3 regions of the Agrobacterium sp. ES01 genome follow, and region 1 is predicted to be linked to each of the others. Evidence: predicted binding sites of a transcription regulator. Region 1 holds the regulator's gene; each other region holds the start of a gene.
What was found. The regulator LexA, encoded in region 1, represses DNA repair genes until DNA is damaged. The targets are predictions, from matches to a motif close to TGTTCNNNNTGTGTTCNG.
Positions count from the first base shown of each region.

Region 2: a site for LexA is predicted at 3,253-3,270, ahead of ACQQ2Q_RS06040 (DNA recombination protein RmuC). Genes of this name have one in related genera too.
Region 3: a site for LexA is predicted at 5,622-5,639, ahead of ACQQ2Q_RS06375 (YifB family Mg chelatase-like AAA ATPase). Genes of this name have one in related genera too.

Region 1 covers NZ_JBNQTH010000003.1:46,837-55,038, forward strand. Annotated here, with positions in the region: gene ACQQ2Q_RS09515 (FtsB family cell division protein) at 1-316, opposite strand, end outside; gene eno (phosphopyruvate hydratase) at 499-1,773, opposite strand; gene kdsA (3-deoxy-8-phosphooctulonate synthase) at 1,933-2,778, opposite strand; gene ACQQ2Q_RS09530 (VOC family protein) at 2,775-3,671, opposite strand; gene lexA (transcriptional repressor LexA) at 3,883-4,596, shown strand; gene ACQQ2Q_RS09540 (ComEC/Rec2 family competence protein) at 4,550-7,084, opposite strand; gene gltA (citrate synthase) at 7,359-8,202, shown strand, end outside.
Region 2 covers NZ_JBNQTH010000001.1:1,224,865-1,233,066, reverse strand. Annotated here, with positions in the region: gene ACQQ2Q_RS06050 (nucleoside hydrolase) at 21-965, shown strand; gene ACQQ2Q_RS06045 (ribokinase) at 1,030-1,929, opposite strand; gene ACQQ2Q_RS06040 (DNA recombination protein RmuC) at 1,975-3,219, opposite strand; gene ACQQ2Q_RS06035 (methyl-accepting chemotaxis protein) at 3,451-4,956, shown strand; gene def (peptide deformylase) at 5,042-5,557, shown strand; gene fmt (methionyl-tRNA formyltransferase) at 5,626-6,561, shown strand; gene truA (tRNA pseudouridine(38-40) synthase TruA) at 6,561-7,316, shown strand; gene arsC (arsenate reductase (glutaredoxin)) at 7,409-7,813, shown strand; gene ACQQ2Q_RS06010 (hypothetical protein) at 7,816-8,202, opposite strand, start outside.
Region 3 covers NZ_JBNQTH010000001.1:1,296,110-1,304,311, reverse strand. Annotated here, with positions in the region: gene ACQQ2Q_RS06405 (extracellular solute-binding protein) at 1-914, shown strand, start outside; gene ACQQ2Q_RS06400 (ABC transporter permease subunit) at 989-1,870, shown strand; gene ugpE (sn-glycerol-3-phosphate ABC transporter permease UgpE) at 1,882-2,724, shown strand; gene ACQQ2Q_RS06390 (sn-glycerol-3-phosphate import ATP-binding protein UgpC) at 2,739-3,863, shown strand; gene ACQQ2Q_RS06385 (cupin domain-containing protein) at 3,992-4,492, shown strand; gene gshB (glutathione synthase) at 4,590-5,537, shown strand; gene ACQQ2Q_RS06375 (YifB family Mg chelatase-like AAA ATPase) at 5,728-7,260, shown strand; gene cysK (cysteine synthase A) at 7,320-8,202, opposite strand, start outside.

The sequences.
Region 1 (8,202 bases):
TGAAATAGCTATTGAAGATCACAATTTCATCGGGACGCGACATATTCAATTGATATCGCGCCTTCTCATCGATCATGTCTTTCTCAAGCGACCCATCGCTCATCAGCGCCACCTGATTCTCCAGCGTCTTCCGCTGATCCACAAGCGCTGCAAGCTCTCGCTCACGCACGACCCTACGCTTCTCGAAATGCTCTGCGGCAATCAGACCGTAGTCGCCATGAATGCAATGATAGCCGAAATAGCCCAGAAAGGCGATGGTCACCGCTGGGAGAACCAGGCGACCGATTTTACGTTTTTTATGATGGCGGGTCCACATGCGGGGGTATGGCCTTGATACGCGGTACTCAACTAAGCGTTCAAATTAGCTCTGATTGTTTAACCGATCGTTGACCCTGTCAGAAACCGGTAGAATTTGTCTGTCGCACGCCGCACGGTCACGACAAAAAGCCCGCCCCGGTTTCCCGGCGCGGGCTTTTCAATTCAACGATCGAGGACCGATCAGCCCTTGAGGATCGACGTGCCGGCGTAGAAAGCCTGCGGACCGAGACCCTCTTCGATACGGATCAGCTGATTGTACTTTGCCAGACGATCCGAACGCGACAGCGAGCCGGTTTTGATCTGTCCGCAATTGGTCGCAACAGCGAGATCGGCAATCGTCGAGTCTTCCGTTTCGCCCGAGCGATGCGACATGACGGCTGTGTAAGCGGCCTTATGCGCGGTCTCCACGGCATCCAGCGTTTCCGTCAGTGTGCCGATCTGGTTGACCTTGATCAGGATGGAGTTGGCAACGCCCATCTTGATGCCGTCACGCAGACGCGCCGAATTGGTCACGAACAGATCGTCACCCACCAGCTGGCACTTGTCGCCGATCATGTCGGTCAGGGTCTTCCAACCATCCCAGTCGTCTTCGGCCATACCGTCTTCGATGGAGATGATGGGATATTTGGCAACCAGTTCGGCATAATAACCGGCCATCTCGGCGCTATCGAGCACACGGCCCTCGCCCTGCAGATCGTATTTGCCGTCCTTGAAGAATTCGGTCGACGCCGGATCGAGAGCGAGACTGATGTCTTCGCCAGGCTTGTAGCCAGCCTTTTCGATCGCCTTCATGATAATGTCGAGCGCTTCAGGCGCGCTCTTCAGGTCTGGCGCAAAACCGCCTTCATCGCCGACATTGGTGTTGAGGCCCTTGGCGCTCAATTCCTTCTTCAGCACATGAAACACTTCCGAGCCCATGCGAACGGCGTCGCGCAGGGTGTCCGCGCCCACGGGCATGATCATGAATTCCTGGAAGTCGATCGGGTTGTCGGCATGCGCGCCGCCGTTGATGATGTTCATCATCGGAACTGGCAGCGTGCGGGCGTTCGGGCCGCCAACATAACGATAAAGCGGCAGACCGGAGGCTTCGGCAGCAGCCTTGGCAACGGCCAGAGACACACCGAGAACAGCATTTGCCCCGAGGCGCGCTTTGTTTGGCGTGCCGTCCAGCTCGATCATGATGTTGTCGATCTGGATCTGGTTTTCTGCATCCAGGCCGCCAATGGCATCGAAGATCTCGGTGTTGACGGCTTCGACGGCCTTTTCGACGCCCTTGCCAAGATAGCGCTTGCCACCATCGCGAAGCTCGACGGCTTCGTGCGCACCGGTCGAGGCACCCGACGGAACGGCTGCGCGGCCCATGCTGCCGTCTTCAAGAAAGACATCGACCTCTACAGTCGGATTGCCGCGGCTATCGAGAATTTCGCGGCCGATGATGTCGGTGATTGCAGTCATGGGGACCTCCCGGTTTCTGGGTGGGATTGAGGATGGGCCTGTATTAATCGAAGAAGAGAAAAATACAATGGCAAGAGTATGAAAGCTTGGTGTCGCCTGAAGCGAGACAAGCCGAGGTCATCGACAGTGCCTTCGCCTCAGTGTCGAAACTTCGCAGCCTCACCCCTTGGTGATTGCGTCAAACGCCAGAAGGGTTTCCAGAAGCCGCGGCATGTCTTTCAGATGAACCATGTTCGGGCCGTCAGAAGGTGAGTTATCCGGATCCTGATGGGTTTCGATGAACAGCCCGCCAACGCCAACGGCAACGGCGGCACGCGCAAGCGTTTCAACGAATTCGCGCTGGCCACCGGTCGATCCACCCTGCCCGCCCGGTTGTTGCACGGAATGGGTCGCGTCAAACACCACCGGTGCCCCCATGGCCGCCATGATCGGCAAGGCGCGGAAATCAGACACCAGTGTATTGTATCCGAAGGATGCACCGCGCTCGCACAAGAGCACGTTCGGATTGCCGCTTTCGACGATCTTGGCGAGCACGTTCTTCATGTCCCAGGGCGCGAGGAACTGGCCTTTCTTGACGTTGATCGCACGACCAGTCTTGGCAGCAGCGACCAGCAGGTCGGTCTGGCGACTGAGGAAGGCCGGGATTTGCAACACGTCCACCACCGGCGCGACGATGGCACACTGTTCCTCGGTGTGAATGTCGGTCAGCACAGGAAAGCCGAATTCCTTTTTAAGGTCTGCAAACACCTCAAGTGCCTGCTCCAGCCCGATACCGCGTTTTCCAGACAGAGATGTCCGGTTGGCCTTGTCAAAGGAGGACTTGTAGACGAGGCCGATGCCGAGCGTGTCGCAGATTTCCTTGATCTCGCCAGCCATCATAAAGGCATGGTCGCGGCTCTCCATCTGGCAAGGGCCGGCGATCAACGAAAATCGCGCGCTATTGGAAAAGGTGACCTTGCTTGCGCCATCGCCAACGACCACGCTTGAATTTGGTGAAATGCTCATGCCTTGTCCTCGAATATGAATGTTACGCCTTGACCCGCCGATGGTGGAACCACAAGGCGACCCTCCCGGGCTTCGTGAGAAATGCCATTAGCGGCAAGAAGCGCACCTGTCACGCCAAGATCGCCCACGGCAAAGACTAATCCCGCGCCCTCGAGACCGGCGGTCCTGCTCATTACAGATAGACCATAGCTGCGGGTAAATCCGTCCGGCGTCATCACTTCTATCTGAGTGCCGCCGGCAGCGAATTCCAGTCTGCCGCCACGGGTTGCTGAAGCATGCGTCTGCAACACAGCATCGATATAACCCTCAAATATTGAGGGGTCTTCCGCCGTCAAGATCACGCCACTCACACGCACTGCGCCATTGTCGTGTCGCGCCAGCGCCTCCTTGTCGACGGCCAGCGGCAACAGTCGCTCACAGGCAAACAGCAGCAGGTCAGGCGCTTGTTCATCCCTGGCGAAAGCCAGCTTGAAACCGGCTTTCGCCTCGCTTCCATCGGCCGCTTGAACAGGTCGCTCGAAAGACAGCATCTTGCCGGCAGACCGTCCCTCTGCCTCGAACCTTGCGTGATCCGCATCCGCGTCGCGGCTCTCGGCAATAATGGCCGACAGCCCCTCGCCACGATCTGCCCGAAACGCTTCATGGCGCGCCACAAACACATTGCCCTGCCGTATCGCGTCGTGGCATTTCTCAGGATCGGCAACACCCAGAGGCTCCAGATATCCGCCTTCGGAAAAATAAACACAGGCATTTTCGGTGCCGAATGGATGGAGCGCATCGGCTGCGAAAGTAAAACCGAGCGCCGTCAACCGGTTGCGTGCGACCCCAAGCGCGCCGACAGGCAGGACAATATGATCGAGCGCGCGGGCCGGCGAAACAGACGATGAATCCATAAACGGTTCCTCAGCATAAAAACGCGTCGGTTGTGCGCCATCGCAGGCTCAAACACAAGACATCGCAATTTATCGAGCATTGTAGCCCTGATGCGCACGCGCCGACCCATCAATTCCATTGTTGCCAGCCTCACAAAAATTTAGTCACTTGCAGAACACAACTGGAACAGATAGTGTATGTTCTGGATTTGTTTCATCAAAGGGAATCGCAATGCTGACCCGCAAACAACAGGAATTGTTGCTCTTCATTCACGAAAGAATGAAGGAGTCCGGCGTGCCGCCATCCTTTGATGAAATGAAAGATGCACTGGATCTGGCCTCCAAATCCGGCATCCATCGTCTGATCACAGCGCTGGAGGAGCGCGGTTTCATTCGCCGGCTACCCAACAGGGCAAGAGCACTGGAAGTGATCAAGCTTCCCGAAGCCTATTCACCCAGCATGCAGCCACGTCGCGGCGGTTTCTCGCCCAGCGTCATTGAAGGCAGCCGCGGCAAGACGCCACCGCCGATGCTGCGCCAGCCGAGCGAAGACAACAACAATACGGTTTCCGTTCCGGTAATGGGCCGCATTGCCGCCGGTGTGCCAATCTCTGCCATTCAGAACAACACTCATGAAATCAGCATTCCCGCCGAAATGGTCAGCAGCGGCGAGCATTATGCGCTTGAGGTCAAGGGTGACTCGATGATCGAGGCCGGCATCCTTGACGGCGACACCGTGATCATCCGCAACGGCTCGACCGCCAGTCCGGGCGATATCATCGTGGCGCTGGTCGATGACGAGGAAGCAACCCTGAAGCGCTTCCGTCGCAAGGGTGCGTCGATTGCTCTGGAAGCGGCCAATCCGGCTTACGAAACACGGATCTTTGGGCCTGACAGGGTCAAGGTTCAGGGTAAGCTGGTCGGCCTGATCCGCCGCTACCACTGAGGTCGGTGAGCACGGTCTCCACGAGTTTCATATCATAGCGACCGCTGCGCCAATCATATCTGCGATGCAGGCTCCAAGGCCTTGCACGGCCGGAAAAAGCAGAGCGCAAAGCGATTGCCCCGTTGCTGTGTGGGCCCAGCCATATTTCCAAAGAGCCCGTTTTGCGAAGTGTATCGGGCGTGATCAATCTCGCGCCCGAGCGGCAATGGTCATAGCCAAGCCGTCGCGCAGAAATAACAATATCACCGAGATCGCAGGCCAGGCCTGAAAGCCGTGGCTCCTCAAGTGTGACCACCCGCCATCCCCCGCTGATACGGGCAACGCACCAGACCTTGTTCAGGCAGCTGAACTGGCCGTCGACCGACATGTCCAACATATGCGCGAGTTTCGCGCTGGCGTAGCGTATCGCATTTTCCGAAAGCACGGGAAAGCGGCGACCACCATCAGGGGTCGTGATGTCCCGCGGCGCAATCGCCTCGGCAAGCAAGGCATCCTCTTCGAAAGCAGGTTTTTGATGGCTGTGGCGCTGCAAACCGTTCTGCCATTGGGTAAATATGAAGCCCGGCGGTCGGGCGCTCGTAGTGGCGATCACGTCCGCATTGTCGACCCCATTGCCGATCAACCCAACCAGACGACCGTCCTCATAGATCAGCAGATCGGCAGTCCTGTCTTTAGGAAGCGCCAATCCGGTGATCAGACCACCTGCGAGGATGGCGGTGCCAATATGCCTGATGCGACTTCGAAGCAGTGCCAGTATCAGCATGCCCGTAACCGCTAACGGCAAAACCCAACGGGCCAGTCGCGCGCTACCGACATCGCCACCCCATTCGGCGACAGTATGGGCGATCGCGATGACGAGACCGAGTCCATGCCCCATGACGTCAAGCGGAAGTCTGTCGAGGCCGATGGGCATCAGCAACATCGACACCAGGCCGGCCGGCATCACCACAAATGTGATGATCGGCATCGCCAACAGATTGGCCGGTAAACTATAGCCGGCGAGGCGGTGGAAATGCTCCAACGAAAAGATCGCCGTCGACAAACCACCAATCACGGAAGTGAGGATCAGCCCGCCAACCACGCGGATGATCGCACCGGCAAAGGGCATATCAGGCAAAAAGTCGAAATAGCCGTCGCGGGATCTGCGGAAACGCCACGCGGAATATCCAGCCACCAGCGCCACGGTTGCTGCAAATGACATCTGAAAGCTTGGCCCCATCACTTCGGAGGGCGAGATTGCCAGTATGATCGTGGCCGCCAGTGCCACATTGCGCATGCTGATCGCTGGCCTGTCCAATAGCACAGCCATGAGCATGATTGCCATCATCACGAAAGCGCGCTGCGCCGACACCTGGGCACCCGAAATCATCAGATAGAAGAATGCCGCGACAAGCGCGCCAGCGGCTGCATACTTCTTGATCGGTCTGGATGGCGCAAAGCCTGTGAACTGGCTCAACACCACCCGTAGACCGACAAAGAACAATCCAGCCGCCAGCGCCATATGCAGGCCGGAAATCGCAATCACATGGGCAAGGCCGGAGCGCCGCAGGTCGTCCAGGACGGGCTCTGAAAGCGCCCGCCGCTCACCTGTCACGATCGCCGCAGCAAAAGCACCTTCGTCTCCGCCGATTGCCGTTCGTATCCGCTCGCCGATAGCGCCACGCACCGACAGTAGATTGGATGCCAATGCCCGTTGCGCAGAGGTCAAAAAATCCGTTTGCGGTTGGTCGGATAGGGTCGAATCGCCGACATCAGGCGCGCCGAGGAAAAAGCCGATAGCGCCAATGCCGTCAAAATAGGCAGAAAAGGCAAAGTCATTCAGTCCGGGTAGCGCAGGCCCCGAGGGAGGAGATAATCTGGCCCTCCCCTCAATCGCGGCACCGATCATAAATGGTCTATGATCCGCGCGCGCCACCAGCGAAACTCTCGAAGGCGGGCGCCGTAACTGGGGTTCTCGGGTCTGTGCAATACGGACGATATAGCGCCATTCGCCGCTCGCCCCCTCCTCTCGCTGCTCGATAATGCCTGTGATATGAGTCGTGACCGGGCTGTCCAGCATGACCGTATCCAGACGCGCCGTTTCCCAAACAGCAAACAAAGACCCGGCGGTCATGAGCATCGAGGCCAGCAAGACGTAGTGCCAACACGGATTGCGATAGCGGCTGACAACTCCGAGACAAGCCAGACCGCAAAAGAGCAAAATCAACACGAAAAGCTTGGGCGGATCATCAGCCGCAAACCATAAAATAGCGCCAGTACCCATGAAAACCGGCAGAAACAGGAAAACATGGCCGTGATCACGCTCGTCTTCCAGGCATGCCGCGCTTCTGCTCGCAAGGCGTGAAAAAAACGCGCTGAACTCGGGGGCAGACCGCGGCCGCGTCATTCCTTCGCGCGTATGGCGCAGACGTGAAGGCACAGGCGCGACAGGGCGCGGCCTGCCAACAGACCGCATCGTATCCAGGTGCTTTTCCAACGCTTCATGCATGGTACGGCCCCCACGAAGTGTCCGGCTCACGGCAACAACCAAGCCGACACCAAGTCACGGAGGACAGCTTATTCGCGAAGCGGTTGATTGTTAAGCAGAACATGCTCGCGGTATACGCGCGTTCATCAGGTCAGATAGTGCAGCGCATGCAGTGCAGTGCACAATTTGGCGGGTCGATAGCTTGGCATTAACCTTCGGATCATATAGCTAATGCCTGACGCTTAACCTGTGGTGCCCAATTTGAGGGCATCTCCCGCCCATTCGGAGGATTAGCATGACGGACAAAAGCGCTGAAATAAATCTCGGTGGCAAAACTGTCGACCTGACTGTCAAAACTGGCACCCTTGGTCCAGACGTTGTCGACATTGGCGCACTCTACAAAAACACTGGCGCCTTCACCTACGACCCGGGCTTCACGTCCACCGCATCCTGCGAATCCAAGATCACCTTTATCGATGGTGACGAAGGCATTCTGCTGCACCGCGGTTACCCCATCGAACAGTTGGCCGAACAAGGCGATTTCCTCGAGACCTGCTATCTGCTGCTTTATGGCGAGCTGCCAACAGCTGTTCAGAAGAAGGATTTCGATCATCGCGTCACGCATCACACCATGGTGCACGAACAGATGAGCCGCTTCTTCACCGGCTTCCGCCGCGACGCCCATCCGATGGCTGTCATGGTTGGTACCGTCGGCGCTCTGTCGGCCTTCTACCACGACTCGACCGATATCACCGATCCGCATCAGCGCATGGTTGCCTCGCTGCGCATGATCGCAAAGATGCCGACAATTGCCGCCATGGCCTACAAGTACCATATCGGCCAGCCCTTCGTTTATCCGAAAAACGACCTGGATTATGCGGCAAACTTCCTGCGCATGTGCTTTGCCGTTCCCTGCGAGGAATATCAGGTGAACCCGGTTCTGGCCCGTGCCATGGACCGTATCTTCATCCTGCATGCCGATCACGAGCAGAACGCCTCCACATCCACGGTTCGTCTCGCTGGTTCTTCCGGTGCCAACCCGTTCGCCTGTATTGCAGCCGGCATTGCCTGCCTCTGGGGGCCTGCTCACGGTGGCGCCAACGAAGCCGCGCTCAACATGCTCATCGAAATCGGCTCTG
Region 2 (8,202 bases), on a different contig from region 1:
TTTGTTTGCAGATAGTTGGAATGATGATGCCCAGGAAAATCATAATCGACACCGACCCAGGTCAGGATGATGCAGCAGCACTGATGCTGGCCTTCGCTAGTCCGCAGGAGTTGGAGGTTCTGGGCGTATGCACCGTTGCCGGCAATGTGCCGCTTGCGCAGACAAGCCGCAATGCGCGGGTCGTGTGTGAGCTCTTCGGTCGTTCCGACATTCCAGTTTACGAAGGCGCAAGCCAGCCGATGCAGCGCAAGCTGGTGACAGCGGAGCATGTCCACGGCAAGACCGGACTGGATGGTGCCGATCTGCCTGAGCCGACGATGCCAGTCCAGTCCCAGCATGCTGTCGACTTCATAATAGAGACCATCCGTCGGGAAGCTGATGGCGAGGTCACGGTCTGCACTTTGGGCGCCCTGACAAATATCGCGACAGCGCTTGTAAAAGCGCCCGACATCGCGCCGAAAATTCGCGAACTGGTCATGATGGGGGGTGGCTTTTTCGAGGGCGGCAATATCACCCCGGCCGCAGAATTTAATATCTATGTCGACCCGCATGCGGCAGAGATTGTATTCCGCTCCGGCGTTCCGATTGTTATGATGCCGCTCGACGTTACGCATCAGCTATTGACCACCAAGGCGCGTGTCGCCCGCATCGCAGAGCTAGGAACCCGTCAGTCCGATGTGATGGTGGGATGGCTTCAGTTCTTCGAACGCTTCGACGAGGAAAAATACGGTTCCGACGGTGGCCCGCTGCATGATCCGTCCGTTATCGCCTATCTTCTGAAGCCGGAGCTCTTCCAGGGGCGAGAGTGCAATGTCGAAATCGAAACGCAGTCAGAGCTGACGGTCGGCATGACGGTCGTCGACTGGTGGCGCGTATCGGGGCGCAAGCCCAACGCCACAGTCATGCGCCATGTGGACGCCGATGGCTTCTTTGACCTTTTGATTGAACGCGTCGCACGGTTCTAAGGCACCCATGGATTGACGGAGAAGTTGGAGAAGGCCGCAGGCGATCCGCCGCGGTCTTCAAACGTCAAAGATTCCGGTTAACCTCCGCAGCCAATGGAATTGATGGCTGGGCGCCTTGGCTGAGGCAGGCGAGGGAACCTGCCACGGCTGCACGACGCAGAGCTGTGCCGAAGTCGAGACCCTGATCGAGACCAGCGGCAAAGTACCCGCAGAAGGTGTCGCCAGCGCCAACCGTATCGATGGGATTGATCTTCAGCCCTTTGGTCTCGTGCAGGGATCCATCCCGTGCGGCGATCACGCCCTCTGCACCCAGGGTCACAATCACCGTTTGCCCGGTCTCGCTATGAATCCGCATCAGTGCCTGTTTGCGTTCGTCCGCATTCATGCCTTCCTGACCGGCCAGTCTTTCGAACTCTGTTTCGTTGGCAATCACGATATCGGCCATACGACCGAGCTCAGCGGCTTCGTCGATCAAGGGCGCAATATTGATCACCGTCGTCACACCCCGTCCTCGTGCCAACGACAAGGCTTTTTTGACGGCTGGTACAGGGATTTCCAGTTGCAGCATCAGCGTGTCACTTGGGGCCATGGATGAGACCAGCTTTACGGCATCGTCTTCTGTCAATGTGCCATTTGCTCCGGCAACGACGGCAATCATGTTCTCGCCATCGCCGCCAACAAGGATCAACGCGGTTCCGGTGGCCGTGTCGGCTCGTGCAATACTGGTAAGATCGGTTCCAGCATCCAGCAGTTCTGCCAGAGCCGGCTCTGCGAACTCATCCTTGCCGACGGCGCCAACCATCTTAACCGTAGCGCCGGCACGGGTCGCCGCCAGTGCCTGATTTGCACCTTTGCCCCCGGCTGCCGTGGCAAAACTGTTGCCGGCCACGGTCTCACCAGGTTTCGGCAGACGTTCAGTTGTGGCGACAAGGTCCATATTGATGGAGCCAAAAACGGTGATCATGTTGATTGGTCCTCGTGACGATAAGCGCGCTTTGTGCCGCTCAGACTAATCTTCGTCAACCACCCTGAGCTTCAGCAACCCAGTTCTGCTTTCAACGGCTGCGGACGAAGGGCTGTGCGGCTGGGCTGTGGCAGTGCCACCCGTATGTTCGAATTCCAGCGCCTCGATCTTCGCTCCGCGTTTTGCAATTTTGTCCGACGATGTCACGATCATCTCCACATCTTTCTGTGCCGAGAGAAAATGGCTTTGCAGCTTTCGTGTTCTGTCATCCAGCCGTGACAGATCGTCCATCAGGCTGACGACTTCGCCTTGGATGACATGTGCCTGTTCGCGCATGCGCTGGTCTTTGAGGACAGCCTGGATAACCTGGATCGACAACATCAGAAGCGATGGGGATACGATCACGACGCGTGAACGATGCGCCTTCTGCACCACGCTTTCAAAATTCTCGTGGATCTCGGCGAAAATCGACTCCGATGGCACGAACATGAAGGCCATTTCCTGGGTCTCGCCTGCAATCAGATATTTTTCGGAAATATCTTTGATGTGCACCTCAAGGTCGCGCTTGAACTGCTGGCTGGCTGTCTTCTTGCCCTCCGGCGATTCCGTATCGCGAATGGCATTCCAGGCCTCCAGCGGAAATTTGGCATCGACCACCAAGGGCGGGGCATCGTTCGGCATACGGATCGTACAGTCGGGCCGTGAGCTGTTGGATAGCGTTGTCTGGAATTCATAAGCGCCGATGGGCAAGCCATCGGCAACAATCGTTTCCATGCGCGATTGGCCAAAAGCGCCGCGGGTTTGTTTGTTGGACAGGATCGCCTGAAGGCTGACAACGTCCTTTGCCAGTGCCTGGATATTGTTCTGCGCCATATCGATGGAGGTCAGCCGTTCTTGCAGGCTTCTCAGGTTTTCATGGGTAGATTTCGTCTGTTCGGCAATCGACGATCCCAGTCGATGGGACATTCCATCAAGACGTTCGTTCATGGATTGGTTGAATTCGGCCTGACGATTGCTGAAAACATCGGTCATCGCTGCAATTCGGCCCTGCATTTCCGACTGCAGCCTGAACAGTTCGGCCATACGTTTCTCAGCAATGAAATCCCGGGTGGCCGCAGCCTCTTCCACCGCCCGCGCCCGTGATGCGGTGCTCCGGCGGCCGATCAGCACTGCGATGACGGTCACTGCGATCAGCAGGCAGATTGCAACTAACGCAAAAGCTCCGGCTGAAAGAGATAAATCTCCGATGAGGAGTACCGGTTGTTCAGAATGGAAGGAAATCTGGTTCATGTCGCAAAGCCTATCAGATTTTGACAAAGAGAATAGATCAAAACAAGAACAAAAATTGGTTCAATGCTTCTAAGTCAGCAACGAATTGACGACCGGCCCGCCGGACCGCCTGCAGTCCAGCCGGAATTTTGACGCCGTTTACGCATCGTTCAGGCTTTTGAGGGATTTACTGAATTCTGCCGTGGCAATTAACCGTGCCGCATTCTCCCATTGCCTCAGAGAAGTTTCTTCATGTCTAAAGATATCGATAGCGCCCTCGCGGAACGTCTCGCATTTATGAATTTGGATCGGGAGAGCTCGAAGCGCCTAGCTGAACTTCGCCCAACGCTGGACGAGGTCATGGGACCGGCCTTGGACGAATTCTACGCCAAGATTGCAGTCCACCCCAAGCTTGCTCATTTCTTCCGTGACAAGAGCCACATGGCCGGCGCCAAAAAGGCCCAGGTCGGTCATTGGAGCAAACTTGCGCGCGGGACATTCGACAAGGAATTTGTTGATGGTGTGACGGCAATTGGCCGCACACATGCCCGCATCGGCCTTGAGCCAAAGTGGTATATCGGCGGTTATTCTCTGTTGATGAGCAGGCTGATCGAAGGTGTTTTAAAGAAACACTGGCCTTTCCCCTTCGGCAAGCAATATGCCGCATCGCTCAGCGACAAACTCAGCGTCGTGGTCAAGGCCGCCATGCTCGACATGGATTATGCAATCTCGGTCTATATCGATGCGCTCGATGAGCAGCGTCTGAAACTCGAGGAAGAGCGTGCTCGCGTGGAGGAAGACCAGAAGGTCGCTATGGAACACCTGCGCCGGGGACTGGAGGCGCTGGCCCGCGGTGATTTTGAAGCCAAGATGCCGGCCAACATGCCCGGGAATTTCCAGCAAATGGGCGACGATTACAATCGCACGGTTGAAGGCCTGAACAAATTCTTTGCCGCCATTCGGAACTCGTCGGAAGAAATCCTCGACGGTACCGAGGCGATTTCGGGTGCTGCCGATGAACTGGCGCAGCGCACATCGGCACAGGCCTCCGGCTTGCAAGAGAGTTCAACTGCTCTTCAGCAGCTTGCGGTCAGCGTCAGCCAGACGGCGTCCAATGCGGAGCGGGCTTCAACCACAGTGAGCGATACTCAAAACCGTGCGCGCTCATCCGGGGAGGTTGTCACCAAGGCGGTGTCTGCAATGGCGGAGATTGAAAAGTCTTCGAGCGAGATCTCCAAGATCATCGGCGTGATCGATGAAATCGCCTTCCAAACCAATCTTCTGGCCCTGAATGCAGGGGTGGAAGCGGCGCGTGCCGGCGATGCCGGCAAGGGCTTCGCGGTTGTGGCGCAGGAAGTCCGCCATCTTGCGCAACGAAGCGCCGACGCGGCCAAGGAAATCAAGGGCCTCATCACCCAGAGTTCGAACCAGGTGAATGAAGGCGTCGGCCTTGTTAGTGAAACGGGCGCCGCCCTTTCGGATATCATCGAGCGAATCAATTCGGTCAATACGATTGTCTCCGAGATAGCGACTGCCGCCAAGGATCAGTCGACGGCGCTAAGTGATGTCAACGAGGCAACGCGCACCATCGATACGCTCACGCACAAGAATTCGGCGATGGTCGAGCAGACCTCGGAGGAAACCCGCCGCCTGCGCAATGAGGTGGCTGGTTTGGTCGCACTTCTCGGCAATCTGCGTACTGGCTCTGAGAAAAGTTCAAACGCGTCCGCGTCGACAGTGCAGCGCCACGCTGCCTGATTGGGGTTATTCAGCACCGGAGTGGTTCGTGCCGCTTCGGTGTTTTCTCTTTCCTTCCCCCGGAAAGATGCGTTATGGGAAAACTATGACGATCAAGCCTCTTATCATCCTGCCCGATCCCATTCTCCGCCAGAGCTCTCAGCCGGTGGAGAGGTTCGATTCCGACCTTCATAAACTGGCCGACGACATGCTCGACACCATGTACGAGGCGCCAGGTATAGGCCTTGCGGCGATCCAGATCGGTGTAGCTCGCCGTCTTCTGGTCATCGATATCAGCAAGGAAGATGAAGACCGCCAGCCGCTGGTCTTCATCAATCCCGAGATTATCACGTCCTCGGATGAGCGCTCGACCTATGAAGAGGGTTGCCTCTCCATTCCGGATTATTATGCGGAAGTGGAGCGTCCGGCTGCCGTGACGGTCAAGTCGCTCGATAGGGATGGGCGCGAACAGATGACCGAGGCCGACGGATTGCTCGCGACCTGCCTGCAGCACGAAATCGATCACCTGAATGGTGTACTTTTCATTGATCACATTTCGCGGTTGAAGCGGGAAATGGTGATCAAGAGGTTCACGAAATCCGCCAAAACACGGGCGATCTGAACCGATCGTCAGACTGTCAGGGGCAGGATTTCCCCTCTCGATCCGATTGTAGAAGCGACGGAACGCACATGGCTTTGCGCATCATCTTCATGGGGACCCCTGATTTTTCGGTTCCGACACTGAGAGCGCTGGCAGATGCCGGCCATGAGGTTGTCGCTATCTATTCGCAGCCACCGCGCCCGGGCGGACGCCGTGGCCTCGACCTCAAGAAATCTCCAGTCCATCAGGCAGCTGAAGAGCTTGGTATCGAGGTATTCACGCCGCTTAATTTCAAGAGTGATGAAGACCGCCAGATTTTCAGCAGCCATAACGCAGATGTTGCCGTCGTCGTTGCCTACGGACTGCTATTGCCAGAGGAGGTGCTCAACGCGCCACGTCTCGGTTGCTACAACGGTCACGCTTCACTTCTGCCGCGTTGGCGCGGAGCGGCCCCCATTCAGCGCGCCATCATGGCGGGTGATCCGCAGACCGGCATGAATATCATGCAGATGGAGAAGGGCCTCGACACCGGCCCCGTAGCGCTCGTCCGTAAAGTGACGATCGGCGCGGATATGACCGCAGGCGAATTGCACGATGAATTGAGTGACATTGGTGCCAAGGCCATGGTGGATGCCATGGCATTGCTGGAGGCCGGCGATCTAGAGCTGACGGCTCAGCCGGAAGATGGTGTCGTCTATGCCTCAAAGATCGACAAGGCGGAAACCCGTATCGATTTTGACCGTCCGTCAACCGACGTACACAATCACATTCGCGGCCTAGCGCCGTTTCCAGGTGCCTGGTTCGAGTTGCAGATCAACGGCAAGCCCGAGCGCGTGAAGGTTCTGGCTACGTCTCTTGCAAAAGGGGAGGGAAGACCAGGCGACGTGCTGGACGATACCCTGACCGTCGCTTGCGCGCGCGGCGCTGTCCGGCTGACGCGCCTGCAAAAGGCTGGCGGCAAGCCGCTGATCGCTGAGGATTTCCTGCGCGGGACAGCCATTCCGGCTGGCACGAGGCTCTCCTGATGCCACGCTTCCGTATGACGGTCGAATATGACGGTACGCCCTATGTCGGTTGGCAACGGCAGGACAATGGTCGTTCCGCGCAAGGCGCTCTGGAGGCAGCGGTTCTTTCCCTGACGGGAGAAACCGTCTCTGTGAGGGGTGCAGGTCGTACCGATTCCGGCGTCCACGCGGTTGGACAGGTTGCCCATGTGGATTTGACCCGAGACTGGCAGCCGCACAAATTGCGCAATGCATTGAACGCTCATCTGGCAACAGCCGGAGATTCTGTGTCTGTTCTGGATGTGATGGCCGTCGCAGATGGTTTCGATGCCCGATTTTCAGCGCTCAAACGGCACTATCTCTACCGCATCGTCAACCGCCCGTCGCGCTTGGCCCTCGAGGCAAAGCGGGCCTGGTGGGTGAAGAAGGATCTCGATCACGACGCGATGCATGCAGCGGCACAGCAACTCGTCGGGCATCACGATTTTACCACCTTCCGCTCCGTGCACTGCCAGGCCCAAAGCCCCGTTCGCACGCTGGATCGGCTTGATGTTGCTCGCAATGGCGAACTGATCGAGATCCGTGCATCGGCTCAGAGCTTTCTGCACAATCAGATCCGCTCCTTCGCCGGCACATTGAAACTCGCGGGCGAGGGAAAAATGTCCGTGGGCGATGTCCGGGCTGCCCTCGAGGCACGCGATCGAAAGGCCTGCGGTCCGGTTGCGCCACCCACAGGCCTGTACTTCATGAAGGTCGACTATCCAGGCGATCCATGACCGTCGGAAGGGCAGGGCTCTGCCTTGCCAAATGCGTTGTGAGTTAATATCAATAGTTCTGGAATTAACGAAGTGTTGGCAAGGAGCGCGCCGTGACGATCACCATCTATCACAACCCTGATTGTGGCACCTCGCGAAACACTTTGGCGATGATCCGGCAAGCTGGCGAAGAGCCAGTCATTATCGAGTATCTGAAGACACCTCCAAACCGCGAAAAGCTGATCTCGCTGATTGCAGCGATGGGCGCGACGCCGCGTGACCTCTTGCGACAGAAGGGAACGCCCTATGATGAGCTTGGCCTCGTTGACAAATCACTGTCGGATGAGAGCCTGATCGACGCGATGATGGCGCATCCAATCCTGATCAACAGGCCGATTGTTGAAACGCAAAAGGGAACGCGCCTTTGCCGCCCGTCCGAACTGGTTCTGGAAATACTGCCGAACGCAGATATTGGTGCATTCACGAAGGAAGACGGCGAAGTCGTCAAGGCGTCCTGAATTCAGCCCGGTGAGACGCTCAAAAAACGTTCCAGCATGTCTGAAAAGAGAATGGTCGGCACCAGTAGCAGCATGGTGAAGGCAGCGGCTGTCAGCGTATGGCCGTCGCAGATCATTCTCAGCACCCGGAAATAGGCGGTGATCACGAGCAGCAGAAGCATGAACCAGAGCAACGCCACCAGGCCCGACAAACCGGGCATAAGCATTGTCAGCAAGATCAGTGCGCCATAGCCGTATGATAGCGGCACTGCCAGCCAGTTGATGGCGACGACCACGCTCGAAAATTTCGAGCCCATCCCCAGCAACCAGGCCAGAATTCCGACCAGAACAAGAGGCACGACCCAGTTAATCGCCTCGATCAGAGCCAGACGGAAAAAGAAGAGGCCACC
Region 3 (8,202 bases), on a different contig from region 1:
ACTCAGACGGCAAGTTCGTTGGCATGCCGTTCAACTCCTCGGCGCCGATCATGTATATCAACGACGAGGCCATCAAGAAGGCTGGTGTCGAAGCGCCCAAGACTTGGGAAGAGTTCGAAGCGATTGCGCCCAAGCTCAAGGAAGCCGGCTATATTCCGCTCGTCCAGTCGCAACTGACCTGGGAGTTCACCGAGAACTTCTTCTCACGTCACAACATTCAGTTTGCGTCGAACAACAACGGTTACGACAGCGTTCAGGATACGACGATCAACGTTACCGATCCGAACCACGTCATGATGTATGAGAAGCTGAAGGCCTGGTACGACGAAGGCTATTTCGCCTATTACGGTGCTGGCTGGTCCGATAACCAGAAGCCTTTCGAAGAAAACAAGGTCGCCTTCTGGATCGGCTCTTCAGGTTCGTTCGGCGGACTGCAGAAAACGGCCCAGATGCCTTTCTCGGCAACTTTCCTTCCTTACTGGAAGTCGATCATTCCTGAAGGTGTACACACCTTTATCGGTGGTGCTGCACTGTTTGCCATGTCCGGCAAGTCCGATGCTGAAAACAAGTGCACTGCGTCCTTCTTCCACTTCCTGACTTCGCCTGAGATCCAGAAGTTCTACCATCAGGCGACTGGCTACGTGGCGATCACCAAGGAAGCCTACGCGCTTGCCAAGTCGGAAGGCTACTACAAGGAAAAGCCTGCCGCTGAAGTTGGTATCGAGCAGCTTTCCCTGCCGGGCGGCGATTGGGACAAGGGCTATCGCCTTGGCTTCTACCCGCAGATCCGCTCTGTGATGGAACGCGAATACAACCGCATCTTCTCTGGCGAAACCACACCGAAGGACGCCATGGAAACCATCAAGAAGGAAGGCGACGAATTGCTCGCACGCTTCGCCAAGACCGCTGGCTGATTGCCACAGTCTCGAATTGAACAGGGTTCCGGGGGTGCTGCACCCCCGGGCTTTTCAGTAAAAAAGGGTTCCTAATGAAGCGCGTGCAGTTCAACTCGCCGGTTCTCCCCTACCTGTTTCTGTTGCCGCAGATGCTGGTCGTGATCATCTTCTTCTATTGGCCGTCGGTGCAGGCGATCCAGTCCTCCTTCTATATCGAGGACCCTTTCGGCTTCGGTTCCACCTTCGTTGGAGCTGCGAACTACACGGATGCTCTTCTGTCCGTGGAGTACCAGAAAATTGCGCGCTTCACGCTCGTCTTCACCATCCTTGTGACGTTTCTTTCTTTGTCGATCGGGCTGCTGCTTGCCGTAAAGGCCGATGCCGTCATTCGCGGCAACGCAACGTATAAAACCTTGCTCATCTGCGTTTATGCGATTGCGCCGCCAGTGGCAGGATTGATCGGCATGATGTTTTTCGACCAGCATATCGGTCCGTTTGTCCAGATGGCCTCGTATCTCGGCTGGGACATGAAGGTCGGTATCAACTATTTCGATACCGCATTTGCAATGGTCACCGTCGCTGTCTGGAAACAGATCCCGTACAATTTCATCTTCGTGCTTTCCGGATTGCAGGGCATTCCGGCCTCCATTCGCGAGGCGGCAGCCATTGACTGTCGTTCAAGCAGTCGGCGCTTCTGGACCGTCATTCTGCCGCTTTTGACGCCAACTGCTTTCTTCCTTCTGATCATCAATATTACCTATGCGTTGTTCGACACCTTCTCGGTCATCGACGTCATGGTGAAGGACAAGGCAGCCAACAATCCGATTACGCTGGTCTACAAGGTCTTCCTTGATGGCTTCCGCGGCAACGATCTCGGCTCCTCATCGGCGCAGTCGGTGATTCTGATGGTGGTCGTCTTTGTCCTCACCATCGTCCAATTCCGCTTCATCGAGCGGCGCGTTCATTACGGTTGAGGACTGACAAGATGTACAAGACCAAATTCTGGGACCATCTCGTTCTCATGGTGGGTGTGGTGTTCATGCTGACCCCGGTCGTGGTGGCGTTCATGACCTCCACGCATGAAGCCGCCGATATCCACATGAAAGGACTGATGCTCACCTGGGGCGGACACTTCACCGATACCTATGAGGCAGTTCTCACCAAAAAAGGCGGTTTTACCGGTCAGGTGACCGGCGCTCGGATGGTGCTCAACTCGCTCATTCTGGGGCTCGGCTTCGCCATCGGCAAGATCGTTCTGTCCATGTTGGCGGCCTATGCGATCGTCTATTTTCGCTTTCGCTTCGCGACACTGGCCTTCTGGATGATCTTCACCACGCTGTTGCTTCCTTTGGAAGTGCGCATCGTCCCATCCTACCAAGTGGCAAGCCAACTTGGCATGCTCAACAGTTATTCCGGCTTGATCGTGCCGCTGCTGGCATCGGCGACCGGCACCTTCTTCTTTCGGCAATTCTTCAAGTCTGTCCCGGATGAATTGCTCGAGGCTGCACGGATCGACGGCGCAGGTCCCTTCAAATTCTTCATCGATATCTTGCTGCCGATATCGCGTACGATGATCGCGGCAGTGTTCATCATCATGTTCGTCTATGGATGGAACCAGTATCTCTGGCCGTTGCTGGTGACGACCGATGAGACCTATTACACGTTGATGCGGGGCATCAAGCAGATCCTGCAGGTATGGATCGGTTCCCAGATTCCCGACTACAATGAAGCCTTCGCGCTCGCCGTGCTGGCACTTCTGCCCCCATTGTTGATTGTCGTCGTCTTCCAGAGTTGGTTCATCAAGGGCCTGACCGAAAGCGACAAATAAGAGGTAAGCGTCCCATGGCGTCGATTGCAATTGAACACGTTTCGAAGATCTATGATGGCGGCGTCCGCGCCGTAAAATCGGTCGACATCGATATCGTCGATGGAGAGTTTATCGTCCTTGTCGGCCCGTCCGGCTGCGGCAAGTCAACTTTGTTGCGAATGGTTGCCGGACTTGAAGACATATCCGAGGGCACGGTTCGCATCGGCGACCGCGTGGTCAACCAAGTGGAACCTGCCGACCGCGACATCGCCATGGTGTTTCAGAACTACGCGCTCTATCCGCATATGACAGTCTATGACAATCTCGCCTATGGCCTGAAAAACCGGAAAACACCCAAGGACGAGATCGCAGCCCGGGTTGCCGAGGCAGCGCGCATGTTGGAGCTTGAGCCCTATCTCAAGCGTAAGCCGAGAGCACTTTCAGGCGGGCAGCGCCAGCGCGTTGCAATGGGTCGAGCCATCGTGCGCAAGCCGGCGGCCTTTCTCTTCGATGAGCCGCTCTCCAATCTCGACGCCAAACTTCGCGTGTCCATGCGCGGCGAAATTCGTCGTCTCCAGCGCCGTCTCGCAACCACTGCGATCTATGTAACCCACGACCAGCTGGAGGCCATGACACTGGCCGACCGTCTGGTCGTTTTGAACGGTGGTGCAATCGAGCAGATTGGAACCCCGCTGGAGGTTTATCACCAGCCAGCATCCACTTTTGTCGCAAGCTTCATCGGTTCGCCGGCCATGAACCTTTTGAATGGTACGGTCGAAGGGTCTCATCTTAGCATAGGCTCTTCGCAGATCGAACTCGGTGCCACGATCAGCGAGGCTGGACCAGTGACGATCGGTATTCGCGGAGAGGATCTGTCGATTGCGACCGACCCGGAGCATGCCATGCTGAGGCTGGAAGTGGATTACGTGGAGGAACTTGGTGCGCAGCGTCTCGTTCATGGACTGCTGGGCGATCAAGCCCTGACGGCTGTACTGCCGACCGAAGTCACCATATCGGGCCGGATGCCTCTTGCCGTTACCGTCGACCGGTTGCATTTCTTCAACGCCGATACGGGCAAGCGGATCGCGACACCGTTTCAGCGTTCCGTGACAGCGGAGCTGGGGCAGGTGGAGATCAATGCACCGGCAGAAGTTCTGTAAATATCCCAAACGCCCGCCCGATCCCTAACGCTTTCGATGGTTACAAGTCTAACAATCCGCTGAACATGTATTTTACCGGGTAATGATAGCGTCGAAGGATCAGAACGTCTTTCGAGGGGGCAGGTATCATGCCGATCAAACTTCTTATTGCCGGGTTGGCCGGGACCATGGCAATCCGCAATGGCTATCGGCAGGCGCCGGTCGCACCGCCGCTTGTGGCCGCAAGCAGCGGGCTTCTGGCGTTGGAAGCGGCACCAATCAAGCCCGAGTGGATCATTCGCGGCACACCTGTCGCGCGGCTTGCCCATCATTCTTCCAGCGATGACGGGGGCGGTATGACAGCTGTTTGGGACTGCACAGCAGGCGAGTTTCGCTGGTTTTTCGGTTGGGATGAGACGGTCGTCATCCAGGAGGGCGAAGTTCATGTTACAGCCGAAGATGGCACGCAGCGTCTCTTGAGGGCCGGTGACATTGCCTATTTCCGTGGGGGAACCTGGGCCGTATGGCGTGTCGATAACTATGTACGAAAGATAGCATTTCTGCGTCGGCCTTTGCCTTTTCCGCTTGCAATTGCGCGTAAAATAAAGGCCGCGATACGCCCCTCTAAACAGCCAGGCATTGACGCGTGACCATGATCGATCTGCGGGCCGGCTAATTCACGTCCGGGCCGTTGCCTTTGCAGTTGGCTCGCCCTAAATCAGGGTGGGTTTCAATGAGGTTCTGGCAATGGCAAAAATTACATCCGTCGCGGTTCAGATGGACCACGTCTCTGGCATCAATATCGCCGGCGATTCTACATTCGCCATGAGCCTTGAGGCGCAGAACCGCGGCTACAAGCTTTTTCACTACACACCAGATCGCCTGGCCATGCGCGATGGCAAGGTTTTTGCGGTTGTAGAGCCGATGGAACTGCGCGACGAGAAGGGCAATCATTTCACGCTTGGTCAGCCCGAGCGGATCGATCTGTCGACTATGGATGTGGTTCTGCTGCGTCAGGATCCGCCCTTCGACATGGCCTATATCACCTCCACCCATTTGCTGGAGCGTATCCATCCGAAGACACTGGTGGTGAATGATCCGGCCTGGGTTCGCAATTCGCCAGAGAAGATCTTCGTTACCGAGTTTGCCGATCTGATGCCGCCGACGCTCATTACCAAGGACGGTGATGAGATTGCGCGTTTTCGTCAGGAAATGGGCGATATCATATTGAAGCCGCTCTACGGCAATGGCGGAGCCGGCGTTTTCCATTCCAGCAAGGATGACCGCAACTTTACCTCGCTACTGGAAATGTTCGGCCAGATGTACCGCGAACCCTATATAGCGCAGGCCTATCTGCCCGCGGTACGCAAGGGTGACAAGCGCATCATTCTGATTGACGGCGAACCGGTTGGCGCCATCAATCGTGTGCCTGCCGAAACAGACAGCCGTTCCAACATGCATGTCGGTGGACGTGCAGAAGCAACCGAACTGACTGCACGGGAAATGGAAATCTGCGCACGCATCGGGCCGGCGCTGCGCGAACGCGGATTCATTCTGGTCGGCATCGATGTGATCGGCGACTATATGACCGAGATCAACGTCACCTCTCCAACTGGAATTCGAGAAGTGAAAAACTTCGGAGGCGCTGACATTGCCGCCTTGATGTGGGATGCGATCGAGAAGAAGCGCGCCTAGGTTATCCGAGACTCCTTCTCTCTGGACACGTTTTGTTCTTGTCGCTCAACCGCTTACAACCCAAATGCTCGCTTGGGTTTAAGTTGTTCGCTAAATGTTCTTGTTTTCCGCGGGAAATGATGTCACCTTGCAACCTGTTGTCCGCGAAAGATGTATTTCGTGGTCCTCTCCGGGTGGATTGGGGCAGGCAATGGTTGCACGTGTCAGTACAGTTGCATTTCAGGGAGTCGATGGCGTTCCGGTCGATGTTCAGGTCATGGTGGCGCCTGGAAAGGTCGGCATGCAGATCGTCGGACTGCCCGACAAGGCAGTGGCGGAGAGCCGAGAACGGGTACAGGCGGCACTCCACGCCTCTGGCCTTTCACTGCCGGCAAAGCGCGTAACGGTCAATCTCGCGCCAGCGGATTTGCCCAAAGAGGGTTCTCATTTCGACTTGCCGATTGCACTTGGTCTTATGGCGGCACTCGGTGCCATTCCAGCGGACGCCCTGCAGGATTATGTCGTGATCGGGGAGTTGAATCTGGACGGCACCATTGCTCTGGTCGCCGGTGCACTTCCTGCGGCAGTCGCCGCCAACGCCATGGGCAAGGGACTGATCTGCCCTGCCGATAGCGGGTCGGAAGCTGCTTGGGCCGGCGCCGATATCGACATCTTGGCACCCAGAAGCCTGATTGCGCTCGCCAATCATTTTCGTGGCACACAGGTGCTGAGCAGGCCCGAGCCGGTCGTACGCGCTTTGCCAAAAAACGTGCCGGATCTGGCAGATATAAAGGGGCAGGAAAGTGCCAAACGTGCGCTTGAGGTCGCGGCCGCAGGAGGCCACAACCTCTTGATGGTCGGCCCACCAGGGTCCGGAAAATCCATGCTCGCGGCACGCCTGCCTTCAATTTTGCCGCCACTGTCCGCGGCAGAACTGCTGGAAGTCTCGATGATCCACTCGATCGCAGGTCAGTTGTCAGGCGGCAAGCTATCGGACACCCGGCCTTTCCGGACGCCTCATCATTCGGCGACCATGGCAGCGCTGGTTGGAGGCGGTTTACGGGCCAAACCAGGCGAGGCATCGATTGCCCATCACGGCATTCTCTTTCTCGACGAACTCCCGGAATTCTCGCCCCAGGTGCTGGATGCCCTGCGCCAGCCGCTGGAAACGGGAGACTGTATCATCGCCCGGGCCAACCACAGGGTCACTTATCCCGCGCGCTTCCAGCTCGTGGCTGCCATGAATCCATGTCGTTGCGGTATGGCTGGCGAGCCGGGTCACAGCTGTGCGCGCGGTCCGCGCTGCGCCTCTGACTATCAGGCCCGTATTTCCGGCCCGCTCATGGACCGCATCGATATCCGTATTGATGTCCCATCCGTGTCTGCAACGGACCTTATAAGGCCGCGACCGGCTGAGGCCAGCGCAGAGATCGCAAGGCGTGTAGCCACTGCGCGGGAAAGGCAGAGAATACGCTTCGAAGAGGCCGGCATGCCCGACATCTACCTCAATGCAAGGGCTTCCACTTCCCTCATCGAAAAACTGGCAGAACCTGATCCCGGCGGCCTGCAATTACTGAGAGATGCAGCCGAGAAATTCCGGTTTTCCGCAAGGGGTTACCATCGGGTATTGAAGGTTGCCAGAACGCTTGCCGATCTCGATGGGTCGGACAAGTTGGGCCGCATCCACTTGGCCGAAGCGATATCCTACCGTATTCCGGCCGAACGGCAGATGGCCGCTGCGTGACGTCGCGCGCAGCGGCCAGTTGATAGATTTCGTCAATCATTCAATTGGGGCGAGCGGCCTCATTCACCAAGGCCGTCGAACAGTGACGTCGACAGGTAGCGTTCGGCAAAGGATGGAATGATAACCACAATTGTCTTGCCGGCGTTCTCCTCGCGGCTACCGATCTTGACCGCGGCCTCCAGGGCTGCACCTGACGAAATGCCGACAGGTACACCTTCCAGACGTGCAACCAGACGGGCATTGGCAAAGGCTTCGTCGTTGCTCACGGTGACAACTTCGTCGTAGATCGATGTGTCGAGGATCTTGGGTGCAAAGCCGGCGCCGATACCCTGGATCTTGTGTGGACCGGGATTGCCGCCTGAGAGAACCGGACTGTCTGCAGGCTCAACTGCGATAACTTTGATGGAAGGCTTTCTCTCCTTCAGTACCTGGCCGGTGCCGGTAATCGTGCCGCCGGTGCCAATACCCGCCACCAGAATGTCGATCGCGCCGTCGGTATCGTTCCAGATCTCTTCGGCAGTAGTCTTCCGGTGGATTTCCGGATTGGCGGCATTTTCGAACTGCTGAGGAATGAGGGCATTCGGCGCGGATGCAGCAAGTTCTTCTGCCTTGGCAATCGCGCCTTTCATACCCTTCGGACCCTCGGTCAGAACCAGCTCTGCCCCAAGAAGCGCCAGCATCTTGCGGCGCTCGATCGACATGGTTTCGGGCATGGTCAGGATCAGCTTGTAGCCTTTGGCGGCAGCGGCAAAGGCAAGCGCGATGCCGGTATTCCCGGATGTCGGTTCGATCAGAGTGGTCTTGCCAGGTGTGATTTTTCCTTGAGCTTCCAGCGACTCGATCATGGCGACACCGATACGGTCCTTCACGGACGCAATCGGGTTGAAGAATTCCAGCTTGGCCAGCAGATTGGCTTTAACGCCCTTAGCCTTGGCGAATTTG